One region of the Streptomyces sp. CNT372 genome, then DNA from elsewhere that is predicted to be linked to it. Evidence: riboswitches for the same ligand, from Rfam matches in the RefSeq annotation. Region 1 holds a riboswitch; the other holds the start of a gene.

Evidence for each region. A riboswitch is a leader RNA that binds a small molecule or an ion and turns the genes downstream of it on or off. The one in region 1 is predicted to bind glycine.
Region 2: linked by a shared signal. The riboswitch ahead of gcvP (aminomethyl-transferring glycine dehydrogenase) and the one ahead of gcvT (glycine cleavage system aminomethyltransferase GcvT) in region 1 are both predicted to bind glycine.

What each region holds. Positions count from the first base shown of each region.
Region 1 is NZ_KB897776.1:83,482-87,452, forward strand. It holds gene C593_RS0100340 (enhanced serine sensitivity protein SseB) at 1-507, opposite strand, end outside; partial or broken gene C593_RS0100345 (AAA family ATPase) at 897-1,559, opposite strand; glycine riboswitch at 1,790-1,885, shown strand; gene gcvT (glycine cleavage system aminomethyltransferase GcvT) at 2,050-3,165, shown strand; gene gcvH (glycine cleavage system protein GcvH) at 3,269-3,646, shown strand; gene glyA (serine hydroxymethyltransferase) at 3,658-3,971, shown strand, end outside.
Region 2 is NZ_KB897791.1:8,734-12,704, reverse strand. It holds gene gcvP (aminomethyl-transferring glycine dehydrogenase) at 1-1,398, opposite strand, end outside; glycine riboswitch at 1,579-1,678, opposite strand; gene C593_RS0125655 (PRC-barrel domain-containing protein) at 1,788-2,165, shown strand; partial or broken gene C593_RS30515 (DNA polymerase IV) at 2,081-3,569, opposite strand; gene C593_RS0125645 (MerR family transcriptional regulator) at 3,676-3,971, opposite strand, start outside.

The DNA of each region.
Region 1 (3,971 bases):
GACGACACCGGACGCCTCGAACTCGCCCGCCGCGGCGGCGAGGAAGTCGACGGGCTCGTCCTGCCAGTCCGGCTCGAAGAGGCGGACCCGGCCGCCGGTGCCGGAGGCGTCGAGCGCGGTGTGCCCGTCCCGGCAGAGTTCGGCGACCGCGGGCGGCGGGAGGGGGACGCCGACGGCGCCGCCGGGGTTCACGGCGATGCCGAGCTGCGGGGGCAGACCGCGGGCGAAGTCGCGGGCGGGGGCGACGGTGAACGGCATGTGCGAGCCGACGGTCGCCAGGAACTGCTGCTCGGAGCTGAAGACGGGGACGTACGCGGCGCCGTCGATCTCCGTGGTCGGCAGGTCGAGGTTGGGGCTGGCGGGGCCGCCGCCGTTGGGGAGGGGCACCCATATGTGGCTGCGGCCGAGGACCTCGACTATGCGGGCGCCGGCGGCCGGGTTGCCGAGGGAGGCGGCGAGGGTCTCCTCCAACTCGTTGCCGGGCCAGCCGTGGTGCGGGTTGTCCATCTGCTCGTCCTGCTCGTCTCTTCGTCCGGCACGTCTTCGGCGCCCGGTGCCGTCTCGGCGTCCGCTCGTCTTCGGCGTCCGCTCGTTTTCGGCGCCCGGCTCGTCCTCGTCTCCCGGCTCGTCCTCGTCTCCCGGTGCCGTCTCGGCGTCCGGCTCGTCTTCGGCGTCGCGACGCCCACTCCGCGCGGGGTTCCGTGGAACTCCGCGCGGAGTTTATCGGGGGCGCTCCCGGCCGGGCCCGGCCGGGAGCCGTCTCCTCAGGCAGCCGGGGCCGGAGGTGTGACCGGCGCCGGAGGCGTGACCGGGGCCGGAGGTGTGACCGGGGCCTCGGTGAGCACCGGCGCGGTCGGCGGGGCGGCCGGCGCCTCCGGAGCGGGCGCGCCCGCCGTGAAGGTCAGCGCACGCAGCCCCGACGCCGCCGCCCGGTCCAGCAGGACCACCGAGGCGCAGCCCGCGGGCCCCCGCCGGGCCTCCGCGTCGGCGATCAGCCGGGCCACCGCCCGCCGGTGCCGGGCGAAGGCGTACCCGGAGACGCCCCGGCCGCGTTCGCGCTGGCCGTCACGGGCGACGCGGGGCGGCACGTCGAGAAGGACCAGGTGCAGGGCTCTCCCCCGCCCGGCCGCCTCCCGGGCCAGCCACCGGCGCACCCACGCCTGGGTGCCGCAGTCGTGGACGACCACGCTCTCCCCGGAGCGCAGGGAGCGCAGCAGCCCCGCGTAGTGCGCGAGGCGGACGAGCGGGCGGTAGACCGCGTACGGCAGGCGGCGGGGCATCCGTGCGTCCCAGCGGTCGCGGGTGTCCTGGGAGTCGATCGCCCGGCCGGGCGCGGTCCGGCCGATGAGCGTCGACTTGCCGCTGCCGGGCAGGCCGGAGACGACGACGAGGTCCCCCGCGGCGAACTCCAGGACGCGCGGGACGCGGCCCGGCCGCTCCCGCAGGTCGCGCAGGACGGGCGCCCGCACCCCGGCCGCTCCGGGCACGGTCAGGTCCGGGCGGCGGCCCGCCGGCACCCCCGCGGCCGCGGCGTATGCACGGGACTGCTGCAACGTCATCACCCTCCCCCTCATCCGGGTCGTGACATCCCTGCCCAACAAGCTTGCTCACGCAGTGTAAAGAACTGGTAATGCGATTCCGCCGGTTTCGCCACGGTGCGCCTCATCCGGGCCCCCGGGAAGCCCCCGGAGCGCCGGCCGGGCACCCCGGGCCGGATCCGTGGCACCGCACGCCCCCACTCTTCCCCGATGCGTGCAATGATGTGCGCGCCAACTGCATACCGGCCGCTTGAATCCGCGCGGGAGAGTCCCGGCCATCTGTGCCCGGGTGCCGAAGGAGCAAGTTCCTCCCTTGAATCTCTCAGGCCCCGTACCGCGTGCGATGAGGCAGATCTGAAAAGCGGGCCGCGTCGGCGGCTCCACCCAAGGTGCAAGTCACGACCGCCCGGATACGGACGACCATCCGTACGCGGGGTCGTGGCGAACCTCTCAGGTTCCGATGACAGATGGGGAGGATCGTCCTCGCCGTCATGCCCTGGGAGCTTCACCTATGAGCACTTCGCCTCGCCGCACCGCGCTCGATGCCCTGCATCGCTCGCTGGGCGCGACCATGACCGACTTCGCCGGCTGGGACATGCCGCTGCGCTACGCCAGCGAGCGGGACGAGCACACCGCCGTGCGCACCAGGGCCGGCCTCTTCGACCTCTCCCACATGGGCGAGATCACCGTCTTCGGCCCCCAGGCCGTGGACCTGCTGGACTTCGCCCTGGTCGGCAACATCTCCACCGTGGGCCCCGGCCGCGCCCGCTACACGATGATCTGCCGTGAGGACGGCGGCATCGTCGACGACCTGATCGTCTACCGCACCGGCGAGACCGAGTACATGGTCGTCGCCAACGCGGGCAACGCCCAGATCGTGCTGGACGCCCTGACCGAGCGGGCCGCCGGCTTCGACGCGGTGGTCCGCGACGACCGGGACGCCTACGCGCTCCTCGCGATCCAGGGCCCCGAGTCCCCCGGCATCCTGGCCTCCCTCACCGACGCCGACCTGGACGGTCTGAAGTACTACGCGGGCCTGCCGGGCACGGTCGCCGGTGTCCCGGCGATGATCGCGCGGACCGGCTACACGGGCGAGGACGGCTTCGAGCTCTTCGTCGACCCGCAGCACGCCGAGAAGCTGTGGGGGGCCCTCACCGAGGCCGGCCGGGACGCGGGCCTGATCCCCTGCGGCCTCTCCTGCCGCGACACCCTGCGCCTGGAGGCGGGCATGCCGCTGTACGGGCACGAGCTGACCACCGCGCTGACGCCGTTCGACGCCGGCCTCGGCCGGGTCGTGAAGTTCGAGAAGCCCGGTGACTTCGTGGGCCGCGCCGCGCTGGAGAAGGCCGCCGAGCGGGCCGAGGCCGCGCCGCCGCGCAAGCTGGTCGGACTGGTCGCCGAGGGCCGCCGGGTGCCGCGCGCCGGGATGTCCGTCGTCGCGGGCGGCGAGGTGGTCGGCGAGGTCACCTCCGGCGCCCCGAGCCCCACCCTGGGCAAGCCGATCGCCATGGCGTACGTGGACGCCGCGCACGCCGGACCGGGCACGGGGGGCGTGGGCGTCGACATCCGCGGTACCCATGAGCCGTACGAGGTCGTGGCGCTGCCGTTCTACAAGCGCCGGAAGTGACCGCAGCCGCGCGTGCCGGACAGGACCGGTACGCACCCGACGTGATCGCCCGCACTCCCCTCCCGTTCACCACCACTCCCCCGCGTACAGGAGAATTCTGGTCATGAGCAACCCCCAGCAGCTTCGCTTCAGCAAGGAGCACGAGTGGCTGTCGGCCGCCGAGGACGGCGTGTCGACGGTCGGCATCACCGAGTTCGCGGCCAACGCGCTCGGCGACGTCGTCTACGCGCAGCTCCCGGAGGTCGGTGACACGGTGACCGCGGGCGAGACCTGCGGCGAGCTGGAGTCGACCAAGTCGGTCAGCGATCTGTACTCCCCGGTCTCGGGTGAGGTCGTCGAGGCGAACCAGGCCGTGGTGGACGACCCGTCCCTGGTGAACACCGCCCCGTTCGAGGGCGGGTGGCTCTTCAAGGTGCGCGTCAGCGAGGAGCCGAAGGACCTGCTCTCCGCGGACGAGTACACCGAGTTCTCCGGCAACTGAGGATCTTCCCTATGTCGCTTCTGAACACCCCTCTCCACGAGCTGGACCCGGACGTCGCCGCCGCCGTCGATGCCGAGCTCCACCGTCAGCAGTCCACCCTCGAGATGATCGCCTCGGAGAACTTCGCTCCGGTCGCGGTCATGGAGGCGCAGGGCTCCGTCCTCACCAACAAGTACGCCGAGGGCTACCCGGGCCGCCGCTACTACGGCGGCTGCGAGCACGTCGACGTGGTCGAGCAGATCGCGATCGACCGCATCAAGGAGCTCTTCGGCGCCGAGCACGCGAACGTGCAGCCCCACTCGGGCGCGCAGGCCAACGCGGCCGC
Region 2 (3,971 bases), on a different contig from region 1:
CGCGGGCAGCGCGTCGGCTCCGGCGGCGTCCAGGGCCTCCGCGTCGGCCTCCACGCCGAAGGCGGCCCACACGGCGGCGAGCTGCGCCCGGCCGGTGGTCTCGTCGCAGGCGGCGGAGACGTGGTCGGCGTCGACCCGGCGCAGGTTGACGCCGTTCTCGCGGGCGGCGGCGACCACGTCGTCGGCCCGGCCCGGCACCCGCAGGGTGATCGTGTCGAAGAAGCTGTCGTGGACGACCTCGACACCGCCCGCCCGCAGGCCGTCCGCGAGGACGGTCGCGTAGCGGTGGGTGCGCTCGGCCACGGCCCGCAGGCCCTCCGGGCCGTGGTAGACCGCGTACATGCCGGCCATCACGGCGAGCAGGACCTGCGCGGTGCAGATGTTGCTGGTGGCCTTCTCGCGGCGGATGTGCTGCTCACGGGTCTGGAGCGCGAGGCGGTACGCCTTGTTGCCGTCCGCGTCCACGGAGACGCCGACCAGGCGGCCGGGGAGGGAGCGGGCGTAGGTGTCGCGCACGGCCATGAAGCCGGCGTGCGGGCCGCCGAAGCCCATGGGGACGCCGAAGCGCTGGGTGGTGCCGACGGCGATGTCCGCGCCCAGCTCGCCGGGCGGGGTGAGCAGGGTGAGGGCCAGCAGGTCGGCGGCGACGGTGACGACCGCGCCCAGCTCGTGGGCCCGGTCGACGAGCGGCTTGAGGTCCCGCACCGCGCCGGAGGCGCCCGGGTACTGGAGGAGCACGCCGAAGACACCGCGCTCGGCGATCTCGGCGGGGATGCCCTCGGACAGGTCGGCGACGACGACCTCGACCCCGGTGGGCTCGGCGCGCGTCTCGATCACGGCGATCGTCTGCGGCAGGGTGTCGGCGTCGACGAGGAAGACGCCCTTCTTGACCTTGCCCACGCGCCGGGCGAGGGCCATGGCCTCGGCGGCGGCGGTGCCCTCGTCCAGCAGGGACGCGCCGGAGGTGGGCAGCCCGGTGAGGTCGGCGACGACGGTCTGGAAGTTGAGCAGCGCCTCCAGCCGGCCCTGCGAGATCTCCGGCTGGTACGGCGTGTACGCGGTGTACCAGGCGGGGTTCTCCATGACGTTCCGCAGGATGACCGGCGGGGTGAAGGTGCCGTAGTAGCCGAGGCCGATCATGGGCGCGAGGACGCGGTTGCGTTCGGCGAGTTCGCGCAGTTCGGCAAGGACCTCGGCCTCGCTGCGCGCCTCGGGAAGATCGAGCGCCTCGGCGCTCTTGATCACGTCCGGTACCGCGGCGCCGGTCAGCTCGTCGAGGGAGCCGAAGCCCACCTGCGCCAGCATCTTGGCCTGCGCGGCGGCGTCGGGCCCGATGTGGCGCCGCTCGAACGGGGTACCGCGCTCGAGCTCCGACAGCGGGATGCGGTTGACGGTCATGTGGGAGGCCTCCTGGTCTGGTAACGACCTGCGAGGGGCATCGCGACGCGGATGCCCGGACGGCCTCCCCCTCTGTCATCTCGACCTGAGAGCTTCACCGGGGCACGCGGAACGTGCTCCGGCTTTCACCGTCGGTGAGAGCGGATGCCGTCCGACGCCCGCTCTGCTTTCCAGAGTGACCTCGTCCGCGCGGTACAGGGGCCTGAGAGATTCCGGGGAGGATTTGCTCCTTCGGCGCCGCCGGCGGTGTTTCGCCGGTGGACTCTCCCGCGCGGGGTCAACAGCCGCTGCCAGGGTACCAGCGCCGCCCGCGGGTCCCCCGAGTGGCCGACACCCGGGATGTGGCCTTTCGTAGTGACAGGAGAGCAGTTGCGACCACTGGAGGGACCGTGCAGACCGACATCGATCCGCGCAGCCTGATCGGCCGCAAGGCGTTCGACCGCGACGGCAACAAGATCGGCACCGTCGACGAGGTGTACCTGGACGACGCCACCGGCGTCCCCGAGTGGGCCGCCGTCCGCACGGGCCTCTTCAGCAGGGACGCGTTCGTCCCCCTGGAACCGAGCGAGATCGTGGACAACGCGCTCCATGTCCCCTTCGAGCGCTCCCTGATCAAGGACGCCCCGGACTTCAGGGTGGGACGGCACCTCTCTCCCGAGCAGGAGCTCCAGCTCTACCACCACTACGGGCTCGATCTGGCCGCCCCGCCCCCCTCACCCGCCTCCGGCGACAGGTCCTTCGGCCGGGTCGCCGGCCAGGAGGACTGACCCGCCGCGGCACCCCTCGGGCCCGTCCGCGCCCACCAGCGGCAGCGGTTCGGACGGGGTCAGGTCCTCGTCGTCCACCCGGAAGGTGCGCACCCTGCCGGGCGGCGAGCCGGGCTGTTCGAAGCGGACGGTGACCCGGCCGACGCCGCTCCCCTGCACCCAGCCGGGCCCGTACACGACGTGCCGGACGTCCTGCCCGGCCGACCAGTGGCGTACGGGGTGCGGTTCCGCGGCGGCCTCCGCCCGGGGCCCCGGCCCCTCGGCGTCCGCCGCGGGCGTCTCCGCCTCCCCCGCAGGCTCCGGTGCGGCGGCTTCACCGGCCGCGGCGGCGGTGGCAGCCTGGGCGAACAGGTCCTCCTGGGTGTAGTCGGCGAGCCCCGTGACCCCGACGCCGAGCAGCCGCACCCCTCCCGTGGTGTCCACCGAATCCAGCAGCCGCCCGGCCGCCTCCCGCACCACCGCGGGGTCGTCGGTCGGGCCGCGCAGGGTCTCGGAGCGGGTCAGGGTGGAGAAGTCGTAGCGGCGGACCTTGAGCACGATGGTGCGCCCGGAGTGGCCGCCCGCCCGCAGCCGCTGGACGCACCGCTCGGCGAGCCGGCCGACCTCGGTGCGCACCCGTACCCGGTCGTGGAGATCGGTGTCGAAGGTGTCCTCCACGGAGACCGACTTGGCGTCCCGCTCGGCGACCACGGGCCGGTCGTCGTGCCCGAGGGCCATCCGGTACAGCGCGGTCCCGTGCGCCCGGCCGAGCAGCCGCACGAGCTCGTCCTCCCCGGCCTCGGCGAGGTGTGCCACGGTCGTCATCCCGGCCCGCCGCAGATGCTCCCCGGTGGCCGGGCCGACCCCGGGCAGCACCCGGACGCTCATCGGCGCGAGGCGGTCCCGTTCGGTCCCGGGCTCCATCAGCACCAGACCGTCGGGCTTGGCCTGCTCGGAGGCGATCTTGGCGAGCATCTTCGAGCCGGCCAGTCCGACCGAGCCGGTCAGTCCCGTCGCGGTGCGGATGTCCTCGCGCAGCCGGATGCCCGCCGCGCGTGCGGCGGCCGGGGTGGCGGGCGTGCCCCCGGCCTCCAGGTCGACGAAGGCCTCGTCGAGGCTGAGCGGCTCGACCAGCGGCGACAGACGCCCGAGGAGTTCCATCACCCGGTCGCTGACCGCGCGGTACAGCGTGAAGCGGGGGACGAGGTAGGCCGCGTTCGGCGCGAGGCGCCGGGCCTGGGCCATCGGCATCGCGGAGTGCACCCCGAAGCGCCGCGCCTCGTACGACGCGGTGGCGACCACACCCCGCGGGCCGAGGCCCCCGACGACCACGGGCTTGCCGCGCAACGAGGGCTTCGCCGCCTGCTCGGCTGCGGCGTAGAAGGCATCCATGTCCAGATGCAGGATCGTCGGCGCGGACCTCACACCACCGATGCTGCACCACGCCACTGACAGACGGCGCCGTATGCCGCCCCGGCGCGCTTGTGGCCCGGGGCCGGCGCCGCTGCCACGCCCGGACGGCGCGGTCCGGTCAGACGGCGCGGTCGCGCCGGCGCCGGGCCAGTTCGTCCGAGGGGTTGTTCCCGACCAGGGTCTCGCCGGTGTCCACGCGCTCACCGTGCAGCTGCGAGAGGGCCGTCTCCACGTCCCGCCGGACGACGCCCACGGCGATCCCGAAGACCCCCTGGCCGCCCTGGAGGAGCCCCACGACCTCGTCGGGCGAGGAGCACTCGTAGACCGTGGCGCCGTCGCTCATCAGCGTCATGCTCTCCAGGTCCCGGCCACGCTGCTGAAGATGCTGCACCGCCGCGCGGATGTTCTGGAGGG